DNA from 2 places in the Zestomonas ipomoeae genome. Region 2 is predicted to be linked to the other one. Evidence: predicted binding sites of a transcription regulator. Region 2 holds the regulator's gene; the other holds the start of a gene.
What was found. The regulator sigma-54, encoded in region 2, starts transcription at its own class of promoters, with help from an activator protein. The targets are predictions, from matches to a motif close to ANTGGCATNNANNTTGCTNT.
Positions count from the first base shown of each region.

Region 1 (7,757 bases), on a different contig from region 2:
TCGAGGAATGCCCTGACCGGCGCATGGCGTTCGCGGCCGGGCACGCACGCCGCCAGGTAGCGGCCACCGGGTAGCTTGATTTCCGGCCGGTAGGGCAGCAGCAGGCCATGTTCGACCGCCTCGGCCACCAGCACGGTGCTGGCCAGTACCAGGCCCTGCCCGGCGATGGCGGCTTGCAGCGCATAGTGCTCGTCGTCGAACTCCCGCAGGCTGGCGCCGTCGAGCCAGCTCTCGGCCCGGGCGGCAGCGCACCAGGCCGGCCAGTCGATGGCGGCCATCGGTGGCGAGGTCCAATGCACCTTGATCAGCTCGAGACGGCCTTGCTCCGCTCGCCGCAGGCAGGACGCGGCGCCGTAGACGCCGAACTGCTCATCCAGCAAGGGCATCTGGTACAGCTCCCCCGGTTCGCCGAAGCAGCAGCGCAGCGCCAGATCGATGCCGGCATTCCGTGTCAGGTCCACCAGCTCGTTGCTGGTCTCGACGCGCACGTGCACCCGGGGATGACGGCGGTGGAATTCGCCCAGCCGGGGAATCAGGCGCAGCGCGGCGAATGCCGGGGTGGTCGTCAGGGTAAGGCTGTCGGCGTCGAGGGACGGGCGCAGCCGGTCCAGGCTTCGGTTGATTTCAATGAATGCGTCGTGCAGACGACCGAAGAGCTGTTCGCCCGCCTGGGTGAGCTGAACACCCTTGCCGGCACGGTCGAACAGCAACACGCCGAGCCCGCTCTCCAGCGCCTTGATCTGGTGGGAGATCGCCGTTGGCGTGACCGCCAGCTCGATGGCGGCGGCCTTGAAGCTGCCAAGCCGGGCGGCGGATTCGAACGTGCGCAGTGCGGTCAGCGGCAGCCGGGCGAACATGATTGGGTATCCAGAGATGAAATGAATTCAGCCTGGCGGACTATAGCTCATTTGCCTGCTCACCCTCGCCTGCCTAGCGTAGGCAGCCTGTTCGAAGGCGTGGAGGCGGATATGCAGGGGCCCGTGAGGAAAGTTATACAGGCGTTGCTGTACGAGGCGCTGGCAGTGTTGTGCATCTCCCCGGCCCTCGCGCTGGTCCATGACCAGGGGCTGGCCTACTCGACCACGCTGGCGGTGTTGATTTCGGTGATCGCGCTGCTCTGGAACATGGGCTACAACGCGGCGTTCGAGGCCTGGGAAGCGCGTCAGGCCCGCCGGTCGCGCACGCTGGCGCGGCGGATTGTGCATGCGCTGGGGTTCGAAGGGGGCTTGGTGCTGATCCTGCTGCCGCTGGTGGCCTTCTGGCTGGACATTTCCTGGCTGGCGGCACTGGCGACCAACCTGAGCCTGTTCATCTTCTTCCTGCTCTATGCCTTCGTGTTCCAGTGGCTGTTCGACCGGCTATTCGGAGTTCCCGACTCGGCGAAGCCGCTCTCATGCGAGTTGCCGTGAGCGCCTCGGCTGGCCAAATCCGCTACGCGGCCTAGATTGGTGGGATCCCCCGCGAAAAGGAATTCCCATGAGCTCCCCGTTCATCAGCCACAGCGAGGCGTTCCGCGACGTGCTCGGCGCCGATCCACAGTTCTTCACCGTGATCGAAACCGATGCCCATGAAGGGCCGGTGTATGTGCCCGAGGAGGACGCCCTCTACTTCACTACGCTGCCACAGAGCGGAAACGTGCCGCTGCCTGGTTTCCTGCAGGTAGACATCAGGCGCATCGACCTGCGCGGCGGCGATTTTCCGTTGCCGCCCGACGCCGCGACCACGGTGTGCGCCGCCAGCAACGCGGCCAACGGCATGACCCTCGACCGCGAAGGCTACCTGCTGGTCTGCGAGCAGGGCAGCAAGACATCGCCTGCGCGCATCAGCCGCTTGCACCGGGCCAGCGGGGCGCAGGAAACCGTCGTCGACCAATGGCGCGGCCTGCGTTTCAACTCGCCCAACGACGTGGTGGTCAAGAGCGACGGCACCATTTGGTTCACCGACCCCGCTTACGGTGCGCTGCAAGGCTTCAAGGAAGCGCCGCTGCTCGGCGACTTCGTCTATCGCTACGATCCGTGCTCGCGGGGCTTGAGCGTGGTAGCGGACAGCTTCGACAAGCCCAACGGCCTGGCCTTTTCGCCGGACGAGTCGGTGCTCTATATCACCGACAGTGGCGCCATCCAGGTGCCCGGCAGCTACTTCGTCGAGCGGCCGCACCATATCCGTGCGTTCGATGTACGGGGCGGTCGGCATCTGGCCAACGAGCGGCTGTTCGCCGTGGTGAGTCCGGGCATTCCGGACGGCATCAAACTGGACACCGCCGGACGGGTCTACAGTTCCTCGGCCAGCGGCGTGCAGGTATTCGACCCCAGCGGCGACCTGCTCGGCGAGATCATCGCGCCGGGCGTGGCGAACTTCTGCTTCGGCGGGCCGGGCAACGACACCTTGTTCATGCTGGCGGACACGGTGATCTGGGCGGCGCGCCTGGCGGCGGTCGGCGCAGCGCGCAGCTAGCCCAGATTGGTGCGGTATTGCAGCGCTTCGCCCAGATGCTGCCGATCGATTCGTTCGGACTGCTGCAGGTCGGCCAGGGTGCGCGCCACCTTCAGGATGCGATGGGCGGCACGCAAGGACAGCCCGAGACGTTCGCAGGCTTTTTCCAGCCAGGCCTGGTCGTCGCCGTGCAGCGCGCAGTGCTGGCGCAGGCCCGGCAGGTCGAGGAAGGCATTGGCACGGCCCTGGCGAGCGAGCTGTCGTTGTCGCGCGGCACTGACCTGGGCGGCGGCGCTGGCGCTGTCCGGGCCGCCGCCGGGGGCGACATGCAGTGCGGTGGCCTCGCGGGCGACGGTGACGTGCAGGTCGATGCGATCGAGCAGCGGCCCGGACAGCTTGGCGCGGTAGCGCTGGATCTGCTCTGGCGTGCAACGGCAGCGGCCGCTGGGGTCGCCCAGGTAACCGCAGGGGCAGGGGTTCATCGCCGCGACGAGCTGGAAACGTGCGGGGAAACGCACCTTGTCATGGGCGCGGGCGATCACGATTTCGCCCGATTCCAGGGGCTCTCGAAGCACCTCCAGAACCTTGCGATCGAATTCCGGCAGCTCGTCGAGAAACAGCACGCCCTGGTGCGCCAGGGTGATCTCGCCCGGCCGCGGGCGGCTGCCGCCGCCGACCAACGCCGGGCCGGACGCACTGTGGTGGGGCTGGCGAAACGGGCGTTGCGGCCAGGCATCCAGCGGCGAATGGCTGGCTACCGAATGGATGGCAGCGACCTGCAGTGCCTCCTCCTCGTCCAGCGGCGGCAACAGGCCGGGCAGGCGGCTGGCCAGCAGGGTCTTGCCGGTCCCCGGCGGGCCGCTGAACAGCAGGTTGTGCGAGCCGGCGGCGGCCACCAGCAGGGCGCGCTTGGCGGCGGCCTGGCCCTGCACGTCGGCCAGGTCGGGGTAGGGCTGGCTGCGCCGGATCAGCCCCTGGGCCTGGTAGGGCGCCAGCGGCGTCTGGCCGTTGAAGTGGGCCGCCAGTTGCAGCAGATGGTCGGCGGCCAGCACGGTCAGCCCGGCGGCGAGGCAGGCTTCCTCGGCGTTGGCGCTCGGCACCACCAGGGTGCGCCCGGCGGCACGGGCGGCCAGGGCGGCGGGCAGCACGCCCTGCACCGGGCGCAGGGCGCCGGACAGCGCCAGCTCGCCCAGGCATTCGACGTCCGCCAGGCGTTCGGCAGGCAACTGGCCGCTGGCGGCAAGAATGCCCAGGGCGATGGCCAGGTCGAAGCGACCACCGTCCTTCGGCAGGTCGGCGGGAGCCAAATTCAATGTGATTCGGCGAGGCGGAAAATCGAAGCCGGAGGTGAGGATGGCGCTGCGTACGCGGTCCTTGCTTTCTTTGACCGCGGTTTCCGGCAGGCCGACCAACGCCAGGGACGGCAGGCCGTTGGCCAAATGGGCCTCGACGGTGACGGCGGGGGCTTCGACGCCGACCTGGGCGCGGCTGTGGACAATGGCCAGGGACATGCATCACTCCTTGATGGCATGCCGCGCGGCGAGCGTTTACTCGGCGGGCGGCGTCTGCGGCGACTGCGGTGGAATCTTGGCTTCGAGTTCGGCGACCTTGGCCTCCAGTGCCTCGAGGCGGGCGCGGGTCCGCGCGAGCACTGTCATCTGGCTGTCGAATTCTTCCCGGCTGACCAGATCGAGCTTGCTGAAGGCGCTCTGCAACAGGGCCTTGAGCTGGGCTTCCACTTCGCTGCGCGGCAGCGGGGAGTCGCCATTGAACAGGCGCGATGCGTGGGTGCCGAGGGCGTCTAGCAGGGCTTTGGGCGGCAGCATGGGAACGATTCCGGTGAAAAACGCGGTCGGCAGTGTAGCACGAGGCCTTTCGCCCGCAGTGGTGCACGCTTTTTGCGCAGGGGATGAAGGCGGGGCGCACCGTTGTAGTGCGGGTGCGGCCGTGCGAAACCCCGCCATGCTGTCGTTTTGCCGGCTAAGCGCATGAAAAACCGAACTTTTCACCAGAGTGGCAAGATTTCTGCTTTATGCCCCGTGACGCGTGCACCGATGCAGTTCCGGTGCGTCGGGCGGAGCTGGAGCTTTCGCCAGGAGCGGTTGGCTGGTGTCACACGGGCCACGGCGGGCCTGCGGCGCGTTACAAAGCCAGATACTGCGCTTAGACTTGAGCCGGGTTCGCATTCCTGGGGCAAGTCCACCTTACACGGGAGAGAGTTATATGAAGCTAGTCACTGCCATCATCAAGCCGTTCAAGCTGGACGACGTGCGCGAATCGCTGTCGGAGATCGGAGTGCAGGGCATCACCGTCACCGAGGTCAAGGGCTTCGGTCGGCAGAAGGGCCATACCGAGCTGTACCGCGGTGCCGAATACGTGGTCGATTTCCTGCCCAAGGTGAAAATCGACGTGGCTATCGCCGACGACCAGCTCGACCGCGTGATCGAGGCCATCACCAAGGCCGCCAACACCGGCAAGATCGGTGACGGCAAGATCTTCGTGGTCAACCTGGAGCAGGCCATCCGCATCCGTACCGGCGAAACCGGCACCGACGCGATCTAAGCGCCCCCGAACCCCCAAAAAGCCCCAGGAGCCAAACCCATGACTCTGCGAAAAATCGCAGGGCTAGGAGCCCTTTTGTCCCTCGTTCCAGGCATTGCCTGGGCGCAGGAGGCAACCCTCGACAGCGGTGACACGGCCTGGATGCTGGTCGCTACCGTGCTCGTGCTGTTCATGACCATCCCCGGCCTGGCGCTGTTCTATGCCGGCATGGTGCGTTCGAAGAACGTACTCTCGGTGCTCATGCAGTGCTTCGCCATCACCGGCCTGATCAGCATTCTGTGGGTCGTCTACGGCTACAGCCTGGCCTTCGACACCACCGGCATGGAGCAAGGGGTGATCAACCTCAACTCCTTCGTCGGCGGTTTCTCCAGGGCGTTCCTCAGCGGCCTGGGCACCGACAGCCTGGTAGGCAGCATTCCGGAAAGCGTGTTCGTCACCTTCCAGATGACCTTCGCCATCATCACCCCGGCGCTGATCGTCGGTGCCTTCGCCGAGCGCATGAAATTCTCCGCGATGCTGATCTTCATGGCCGTGTGGTTCACCGTCGTCTACGCGCCCATCGCCCATATGGTCTGGAGCGGCGACGGCGCGCTGATGTGGGACTGGGGCGTGCTCGACTTCGCTGGCGGCACCGTGGTGCACATCAACGCCGGTATCGCCGGCCTGGTGGCCTGCCTGGTGCTGGGCAAGCGCAAGGGCTACCCGACCACTGCGATGGCGCCGCATAACCTCGGCTACACGCTTATCGGCGCGAGCATGTTGTGGGTCGGCTGGTTCGGCTTCAACGCCGGTTCCGCGGTGGCCGCCAACGGCACCGCCGGCATGGCCATGCTGGTGACCCAGGTCGCCACCGCCGCCGCTGCGCTGGGCTGGATGTTCGTCGAGTGGCTCACCCACCGTAAGCCGAGCGTGCTGGGCATCGCCTCGGGTGCGGTGGCCGGCCTCGTGGCCATCACGCCGGCCTCCGGCACGGTGGGCCCGATGGGCGCGCTGGTCATCGGCCTGGCTGCTGGGGTGATCTGTTTCTTCTGCGCCACCAGCCTCAAGCGCAAGCTCGGCTACGACGACTCGCTCGACGTATTCGGCGTGCATGCCGTCGGCGGCATCGTCGGCGCCATCCTAACCGGCGCCTTCGCGGCACCCGCGCTGGGCGGTTTCGGCGAAGTGGAAAGTATCGCGGGGCAACTCTGGATCCAGGCCGAGGGGGTGGCTTTCACGGTGATCTACACCGCGGTCCTGACCTTCGCGATCCTGAAAGTCATCGATCTGGTGATGGGCTTGCGCGTCAGCGATGAGGAAGAGACCGTCGGCCTCGACCTCGCCTTGCACAACGAGCGTGGCTACAACCTGTAAGCACACGGAGCGCGCCCGGAGCCAACCCGGGTGCCTTAACCGAACGGCGCTGGAAAAGCGCCACGGCAAGAGGTGATTCATGGATAACACAGCACTGATTCCCATGCAGTACGCATTGGATACCTTCTACTTCCTGATCTGCGGTGCGCTGGTGATGTGGATGGCGGCCGGTTTCGCCATGCTCGAGGCGGGCCTGGTGCGCGCCAAGAACACCACCGAGATCCTGACCAAGAACGTCGCCCTGTACGCGGTGGCCTGCGTGATGTACATGCTGATCGGCTACCACATCATGTATTCCAGCCCGGAAGGCGGGTTCCTGCCGAGCTTCGGTTTCCTGCTCGGCGAGGAACATGCCGCCGACGTGATCGCCGCCGGCGGTGACGGCGCGCCCTACTACTCGGCGCGTTCCGACTTCTTCTTCCAGGTGGTGTTCGTCGCCACCGCCATGTCCATCGTCTCCGGCGCTGTCGCCGAGCGCATGAAGCTGTGGGCGTTCCTGGCCTTCGCCGTGGTGATGACCGGCTTCATCTACCCGGTCGAAGGCTACTGGAAGTGGGGCTCGGGCTTCCTCAACGAAGCGGGCTTCCTCGACTACGCCGGCTCCGGCGTGGTGCACATGACCGGTGCGGCCGCCGCGCTGGCCGGCGTGCTGCTGCTCGGCGCACGCAAGGGCAAGTACGGCGCCAAGGGCCAGGTCAATGCCATCCCCGGCGCCAACCTGCCGTTGGCCACCCTCGGCACCTTCATCCTGTGGATGGGCTGGTTCGGCTTCAACGGCGGCTCGCAGCTGAAGATGAGCACCATCGACGATGCCAATGCCGTGGCCAACGTGTTCGTCAACACCAACATGGCCGCCGCCGGTGGCCTGATCGCCGCGCTGATCGTAGCCCGCATCCTGTTCGGCAAGGCCGATCTGACCATGGCCCTGAACGGCGCCCTGGCCGGCCTGGTGGCCATCACCGCCGAGCCGCTGACCCCGTCCGCCATCCAGGCCACGCTGATCGGCGGCGTCGGTGGCGTGCTGGTGGTATTCAGCATCCTTGGCCTCGACAAGCTGAAGATCGACGATCCGGTCGGTGCCATTTCCGTGCACGGCGTGGTCGGCATCTGGGGCCTGCTGGCGGTCTGCCTGACCAATGGCGACGCCAAGCTGAGCGCCCAACTGCTGGGCATCGGGGTGATCTTCGCCTGGGTGTTCATTGCCAGCCTGGTCGTCTGGGGTGTGCTCAAGCTGGTCATCGGCCTGCGAGTATCCGAGGAAGAAGAATACGAAGGCGTGGACATCGCCGAATGCGGCATGGAAGCCTATCCGGAATTCACCAAGCAGTAATTTCCGGAAGAACTTCGAAGGGCGCCCTCGGGCGCCCTTTGTTTTTTTCCTGGCCGCGCTAGAATGCGCGGCGCTGGAA
Region 1 covers NZ_JBSKHQ010000002.1:331,682-339,438, reverse strand. The annotation lists gene ACWKV7_RS05210 (LysR substrate-binding domain-containing protein) at 1-857, opposite strand, end outside; gene ACWKV7_RS05205 (PACE efflux transporter) at 969-1,409, shown strand; gene ACWKV7_RS05200 (SMP-30/gluconolactonase/LRE family protein) at 1,477-2,454, shown strand; gene ACWKV7_RS05195 (YifB family Mg chelatase-like AAA ATPase) at 2,451-3,944, opposite strand; gene ACWKV7_RS05190 (accessory factor UbiK family protein) at 3,981-4,259, opposite strand; gene glnK (P-II family nitrogen regulator) at 4,657-4,995, shown strand; gene ACWKV7_RS05180 (ammonium transporter) at 5,035-6,348, shown strand; gene amt (ammonium transporter) at 6,428-7,678, shown strand.
Region 1: a site for sigma-54 is predicted at 4,446-4,465, ahead of glnK (P-II family nitrogen regulator). Genes of this name have one in related genera too.

Region 2 (7,757 bases):
GAGCTGCGTGATGATCGCCGAGGGCGAAGGACAGATGCAGCGCGACTACTGGTACGACGTCAGCCGCCAGGGCGAGGCCCTGGCCGATGCTACCCAGATTGGCCGCCGTGCCGCCGAGCGCGCGGTCTGTCGTCTCGGTGCCCGTCCGGTGGCCACCTGCGAGGTTCCGGTGCTGTTTGCCGCGGAAGCCGCCACTGGTCTGTTCGGTCATTTTCTCGCCGCTATTTCGGGCGGCAACCTGTATCGCAAATCGTCGTTCCTCGAAGGCGCGCTGGGGCAGCGGCTGTTCCCCGAATGGCTGAGCCTGGACGAACGTCCGCACATCCCCCGCGCGCTGGGCAGCGCGGCATTCGATAGCGATGGCCTGGCCACCTACGCCAAGCCCTTCGTACAGGACGGCGAACTGGTTTCCTACGTGCTCGGCACCTATTCCGGGCGCAAGCTGAACCTACCCAGCACGGCCAATGCCGGCGGCGTGCACAACCTGTTCGTCAGCCACGGCGACGAGGGCCAGGCCGCGCTGATCCGCCGCATGGGTCGGGGTCTGCTGGTGACCGAGCTGATGGGGCAGGGGCTGAATATGGTCACCGGCGACTATTCGCGGGGAGCCGGTGGTTATTGGGTGGAAAACGGCGAAATCCAGTTCCCCGTCCAGGAGGTGACCATCGCCGGCAACCTGCGCGATATGTTCCGCCAGATCCTGGCGGTGGGCAGCGACCTGGAGCTGCGCAGCAACATCCGCACAGGGTCAGTGCTGATCGAGAAGATGACGGTGGCAGGCAGTTAGCGGCGGGCCGGGCGGCAGCGATGCGTGCTGCCCTATTCCTCTTCTTCGAAGCGGTTATTGATCAGCTCGATCAGCGCGCTCAGCGCTTCTTCCTCCTGCTCGCCTTCAGTGTGCAGGTAGATGTCGGTGCCCTTGCCGGCGGCGAGCATCATCACCGACATGATGCTCTTGCCGTCCACCAGGCTCTGCGGGTTCCGACCAATCCGTACGTGGCAGGGAAAGCGCCCGGCGACGCCAACGAATTTGGCGGCCGCTCGCGCATGCAGGCCCAGCTTGTTGATGATGGTTATCTCGCAGGCGGGCATCGCGCTTGAATCCTTCTAACTAAGGTCGCGGTGTCGGACCTGAACGTTCTTCAATGGTTGTTTGAGCGCGCGGCCGAGACGTTCGGCCAGGTACACCGAGCGGTGGTGGCCGCCGGTGCAGCCAATGGCAATGGTCACATACGCACGGTTGCTGGCCGCGAAGCGTGGCAGCCACTTATGCAGGTAGGCTTGGATATCCTGGAACATCTCCTCTACGTCGGGCTGGGCCGCCAGATAATCGATGACCGGCTGATCCAGCCCCGAGAAATCACGCAGGTCGGGTTTCCAGTAGGGATTGGGTAGACAGCGGACATCGAATACCAGGTCGGCATCGATCGGCATGCCGCGCTTGAAGCCGAACGATTCGACCAGAAAGGCGGTGCCCGGTTCCGGCTTGTTCAGCAGGCGGACCTTGATGCTATCGCGCAGCTGATAGAGATTCAGATGGGTGGTGTCGATCTTCAGGTCGGCCAGGTCCGAAATCGGACCCAGCAGCTGCGCCTCATCCTGGATGGCTTCGGCCAGCGAGCGGTTCTCATCGGTCAGCGGATGGCGTCGGCGGGTTTCCGAGAAGCGCTTGAGCAGGGCTTCGTCATCGGCGTCCAGATAGAGTACGTCGCACTGGATATGGCGGGCGCGCACCTCGTCGAGCAACTCGGGAAAGCGCTGCAGGTGGCTGGGCAGGTTGCGCGCATCGATGGAAACGGCGACCTGGGGTTGCAATAGTTCGGTATGCAGCAGGGCCCGTTCGGCCAACTCCGGGAGCAGGCCGGCCGGCAGATTGTCGATGCAGTAAAAGCCGTTATCCTCCAGCACATCGAGGGCGGTGCTCTTGCCCGAGCCGGAGCGGCCGCTGACGATGATCAAGCGCATGTCGGACCCTTACGAGTTGTTCTGCACGTCCACTACCACCTGATACAGGTCTTCACTGCTCGGTGCCTGGCGCAGTCGCTCGCGCACCTCGCTGCGGTCGAGCATGCTGGCGATCTGGCGAAGCAGTTCCAGGTGCGCGTCGGTGGCGGCCTCCGGAACCAGCAGAACGAACAGCAGGTCCACCGGGGCGCCGTCGATGGCGTCGAAGTCCACCGGTCGATCCAGACGCAGCAACGCACTGATCGGTGCGGCACAGCCGGGTAGGCGGCAGTGGGGGATGGCGATGCCATTGCCGAAGCCGGTCGAGCCGAGTTTCTCGCGGGCGATCAGGCTCTCGAAGATGTCCTGCGCATCGAGGTCCGGTAGCTCGCGGGCAACCAAATTGGCGATCTGTTCGAGAACGCGCTTCTTGCTGCCGCCCGGCACGTTCACCAGGGAACGGCCGGGGGTCAGGATATTTTCAAGTCGGATCATAGGAAGGGGAGGTCAGCGGGCCATGGCGCCCTGCTGGCGGTCGAGCTGCTTTTCCTTGTGCTTGATCAGTTGTCGGTCGAGCTTGTCGGTGAGCAGGTCGATGGCCGCGTACATGTCCTCATGCTCGGCATTGGCGACGACCTCGGCGCCTGAAACGTGCAGGGTGGCTTCGATCTTCTGTCTGAGTTTTTCGACCGTCATGATCACCTGCACGTTGGTGATCCGGTCGAAGTGGCGCTCCAGTCGGCCGAGTTTCTCGTCGACATAGTCGCGCAGGGCGTCGGTCACATCCAGCTGATGTCCACTGATGTTGACTTGCATACCGCTTCTCCTTGTTGCCGTGTGTGTAGAGACAAGCTAACGGGCTTGCCACCGGAACACTTTGGCGTGGATCAAGTTCGCATCACATTAGTCGCTTGCGTTCGCTGGAAGGCGCTATACCGAGGGATTCACGGTATTTGGCGACTGTGCGACGGGCTACTTGAATGCCCTGTGCTTCCAGTAAACCAGCGATCTTGCTGTCGCTCAACGGCTTTTTCGGATTTTCCGCGGCGACCAGTTTTTTCAGGATGGCGCGGATCGCCGTGGACGAGCATTCGCCGCCCTCGGCGGTGCTGACGTGGCTCGAGAAGAAGTATTTCAACTCGTATATGCCGCGGGGAGTGTGCATGAATTTCTGTGTGGTAACGCGGGAAATGGTCGACTCGTGCATGCCCACGGCCTCGGCGATGTCGTGCAGTACGAGCGGCTTCATCGCTTCGTCCCCGTACTCCAGGAAGCCGCGTTGGTGCTCGACGATCTGCGTGGCGACCTTCATCAGGGTTTCGTTGCGGCTCTGCAGGCTCTTGATGAACCAGCGGGCCTCCTGCAGCTGATTGCGCATGAAGGTGTTGTCGGTACTGGAGTCGGCGCGTTTGACGAAGCCTGCGTAGTGCGGGTTGACCCGCAGGCGCGGCACCGCCTCCTGATTGAGTTCCACCAGCCAGCGCTCGTTGTGCTTGCGCACGATTACATCGGGTACTACGTATTCGGGTTCGCTGGCTTCGATCTGCGAGCCTGGCCGCGGGTTGAGGCTCTGGATCAGCTCGATCACCTGCCGCAGCTCGTCCTCCTTGAGCTTCATACGGCGCATCAACTGGCTGTAGTCGCGGCTGCCGAGCAGTTCGAGGAAGTCCCCCGCCAGGCGCTGGGCCTCGCTCAGCCAGGGGGTGCTGGCCGGCAGCTGGCGCAATTGCAGCAACAGGCACTCGCGCAGGTCGCGCGCGCCGATGCCGGCCGGCTCGAATTGCTGGATACGGTGCAGGACGGCTTCGACCTCGTCGAGTTCGATGTCGAGTTCCGGATCGAAGGCTTCGACGACCTCCTCGAGGGTTTCTTCGAGATAGCCCTGGTTATTGATGCAGTCGATCAGGGTGACGGCGATCAATCGGTCCTTGTCGGACATCGGCGCCACGTTCAGCTGCCAGAGCAGGTGGCTTTGCAGGCTTTCGCCGGCGGAGGTGCGAGTGGTGAAGTCCCACTCGTCGTCGTCACTGCTCGGTAGGCTGCTGGCGCTGGTCTGGTAGATGTCTTCCCAGGCGGTATCGACCGGCAGCTCGTTGGGAATGCGGTCATGCCATTCGCCATCCTCCAGGCTCTCCACGTCGCTGCTGGATTCCTGGAAGCTGGTTTCCTGGCTGCTGCTGTTGTCCTGGCCGTTCGGTGGGGTCTGTTCGGCGCTATCGGCCAGCGGGTCGGAGTTGTCGAAGTCGTCGCCTTCCTCCTGCCGCTCGAGCATCGGGTTGGATTCCAGGGCCTCCTGAATTTCCTGCTGCAAATCCAGGGTGGACAGTTGGAGGAGGCGGATGGCCTGTTGCAGCTGCGGGGTCATCGTCAGCTGCTGGCCCATTTTAAGGACTAGCGAAGGTTTCATACGCACCTTGTTTGCCGGCGCTCAGCGCCTTTCCACAACAGGGCGCCAGACAAGCGCCACCAGGAAGCAAATTATATGCCTGACCTCTCGGGGTTTGCCTACAACTTCGTGAGGAAAAGTTGCGCCATTACAGGCGGAACTCGTGACCCAGGTAGACTTCCTTGACCAACTGGTTGGCCAGGATGGTGTCGGCGTCGCCTTCGGCGATCAGTTGGCCGTCATTGACAATATAGGCGGTTTCGCAGATGTCCAAGGTTTCGCGCACGTTGTGATCGGTGATCAACACGCCGATGCCCTTGGCCTTGAGATGGTGGATGATCTGCTTGATGTCGCCCACCGAGATCGGGTCGACGCCCGCGAAGGGTTCGTCGAGCAGAATGAATTTCGGCTCGGTGGCCAGGGCGCGGGCGATTTCCGCACGGCGACGCTCGCCGCCGGAAAGGCTCATGCCGAGGTTGTCGCGGATGTGGCTGATGTGGAATTCCTGCAACAGGCTTTCCAGTGCCTGGCGACGGCCGGCGCGGTCCAGATCCTTGCGGGTTTCCAAGATGGCCATGATGTTGTCGGCCACGCTGAGCTTGCGAAAGATCGAGGCTTCCTGTGGCAGGTAACCGATCCCGGCACGGGCACGGCCATGCATTGGCAGGTGAGTGACGTCCTGCTGGTCGATCAGCACCCGACCTTGGTCGGCGCCGACCAGGCCGACGATCATGTAGAAGCAGGTGGTCTTGCCGGCGCCGTTGGGGCCGAGCAGGCCGACGATCTGGCCGCTGTCGATGGACAGGCTGACGTCGCGAACCACCTGGCGGCCTTTGTAGCTCTTGGCCAGGTGTTGGGCTTTGAGGGTCGCCATTACTGGGCTTGGCCTTCTTTTTTCTTCGGCTGGATGATCATATCGATGCGCGGGCGCGGCGTGGTCAGCGGCGTACCGGTGGCACGGCCGGCGTTGACGATCTGACGGCGGGTGTCATAGACGATCTTCTCGCCCTCGAAGGTGTTGCCTTCCTGGATCACCTTGGCCTGGTCGATCAATACCACGCGCTCCTTGTCGGCGAAGTACTGGATGGTCAGGCCATAGGCCTTGACGATCTGCTTGTCCTCGGCTGGCAGTTGCTCGTAGTAGGCGGGCTTGCCGACCGCGGTGAAGACTTCGATATCACCTTGCTGGTTCTGGGTGATGGTGACGGTGTTACCGGTGATCTTCAGGGTGCCCTGGGTGATCACCACGTCGCCGCGGTAGACCGCCACGCCTTGCTTGTCGTCGAGTTCCGCGCTGTCGGCCTGTACACGGATCGGTTGATCGCGGTCGCTAGGCAGTGCCCAGGCTGTCGCGCTTCCTAGCGCGGCGCTCAGGCTGAGCAGAAGGGGGAGGGTTTTAACGAACCTCATGTTGGCCTCTTACGTTGGACAGCAGGAGCATCCGGCCGTCGTTCAAATACGCTTTCATTCCCTGTGCCGTGGTCACCCCGTTGGCCGCCTCGATTCTAACGGCTTGCTGGGTTTGCGCATATTCCTTCTCGGGGAATACGGTCATGCGGCTGCTGGTGATGACGGTGGGGCGGCCCTTGGCGTCGGTACGCTCGATGCGTACGGCATCGATCAGTTCGACTTCCTTGCCCTGGGATGCCACTTCGCCGCGAGCGCTGCGCACGTGCCAGGGGTGAGGCGTGCCGCGATAGAGCAGCAGGTCGGGGTTGCTCAGCAAGGTGACGTCGCTGGCCTTGAGATGTTCGAGCTTGTCGGCGGTCATCTCATAGTGCAGGGCGCCGTCGGCCTGGAACTGCACGCTGTGGGCATTGAGCACATAGAAATCGACGGCCTTCTCGTCCACGGCAACCGGCGGTTTCTCCATGAAGCTTTCGGGGCGGATGTTCCAGTAGCCGAGTGCTGCGAACAGTGCGGCCAGTACCGAGAAAATAACGAAGAGTCGCAGTTTGCGCAGCATGCCGGGCCTATAGGTAAGCGGCCTGGGCAGCTTCGAGGCTGCCCTGGGCGCGCATGATCAGTTCGCAGAATTCCCGGGCCGCACCTTCGCCGCCGCGGGCCTGGGTGACGCCATGGGCGTGCTGGCGGACGAACGCATCGGCGCTTGCCACCGCCATGCCCAGGCCGACACGGCGGATCACCGGCAGGTCAGGCAGGTCGTCGCCCAGATAGGCCACGTGCTCGTAGCCCAATCCCAGCTCGCCGAGCAGTTCGTCGAGCACGACGATCTTGTCTTCTCGACCTTGGAACAGGTGATGGATGCCGAGGCCGCGTGCCCGGCGCTCGACCACCGGAGTGCTGCGGCCGCTGATGATGGCGGTGCGCACGCCCGAGGCGATCAGCATCTTGATACCGTGGCCGTCGAGCGTGTTGAAAGTCTTGAACTCGCTGCCGTCGGCGAGAAAGTACAGGCGACCGTCGGTGAGCACGCCGTCGACGTCGAAGATGGCTAGCTTGATGGCCTTGGCACGCTGCAGGAGCTGGTTCATCACATGACCCCTGCGCGCAGCAGGTCGTGCATGTTCAGTGCGCCGACCGGGCGGTCCTGGTCGTCCACTACCACCAATGAATTGATCTTGTTGTCTTCCATGATCTTCAGGGCCTCGGCGGCCAGCATCTCGGCGCGAGCGGTCTTGCCGTGGAGGGTCATCACCTCGTCGATGCTCGCCTGGCGTACGTCGATGCCCTTGTCCAGGGTGCGGCGCAGGTCGCCGTCGGTGAATACGCCAGCCAGGCGGCCCGAGTCGTCGATCACCACGGTCATGCCCAGGCCCTTGCGGGTCATTTCCAGCAGTGCCTCGCGCAGCGAGGTGCCGCGCATCACCTGGGGCAGGCGTTCACCAGCGTGCATCACGTTCTCCACTTTCAGCAGCAGGCGACGACCGAGCGCCCCGCCAGGGTGCGAAAAGGCGAAATCTTCGGCGGTAAAGCCGCGGGCTTCCAGCAGGGCGATGGCCAGGGCGTCGCCCAGCACCAGAGAGGCGGTGGTGGAGGAGGTCGGCGCCAGGTTCAGCGGGCAGGCCTCCTGGGCGACCCGGGTGTCCAGATTGGCTTCGGCAGCCTGGGCGAGCGGGGAGTCGGGGTTGCCGGTCATGCTGACCAGGGTGATGCCGAGGCGCTTGATCAGCGGCAGCAAGGTGACGATTTCCGCGGTCGAGCCGGAGTTGGACAGGGCGAGCACGATATCGTCGCGAGTGATCATGCCCATGTCGCCGTGGCTGGCTTCGGCTGGGTGCACGAAGAATGCCGGGGTGCCGGTGCTGGCTAGGGTGGCGGCGATCTTGTTACCAATGTGTCCGGACTTGCCCATGCCCACCACGACCACCCGACCCTTGCAGGCGAGGATCAGCTCGCAGGCGCGCACGAAATGGGCGTCGATACGCGGCAACAGGCCCTCAACGGCCTCGATTTCGAGGCGAAT
Region 2 covers NZ_JBSKHQ010000007.1:108,588-116,344, reverse strand. The annotation lists gene pmbA (metalloprotease PmbA) at 1-787, shown strand, start outside; gene ACWKV7_RS10545 (HPr family phosphocarrier protein) at 820-1,092, opposite strand; gene rapZ (RNase adapter RapZ) at 1,108-1,965, opposite strand; gene ptsN (PTS IIA-like nitrogen regulatory protein PtsN) at 1,975-2,439, opposite strand; gene hpf (ribosome hibernation-promoting factor, HPF/YfiA family) at 2,452-2,760, opposite strand; gene ACWKV7_RS10525 (RNA polymerase factor sigma-54) at 2,843-4,351, opposite strand; gene lptB (LPS export ABC transporter ATP-binding protein) at 4,479-5,204, opposite strand; gene lptA (lipopolysaccharide transport periplasmic protein LptA) at 5,204-5,740, opposite strand; gene lptC (LPS export ABC transporter periplasmic protein LptC) at 5,727-6,296, opposite strand; gene ACWKV7_RS10505 (KdsC family phosphatase) at 6,304-6,825, opposite strand; gene ACWKV7_RS10500 (KpsF/GutQ family sugar-phosphate isomerase) at 6,825-7,757, opposite strand, start outside.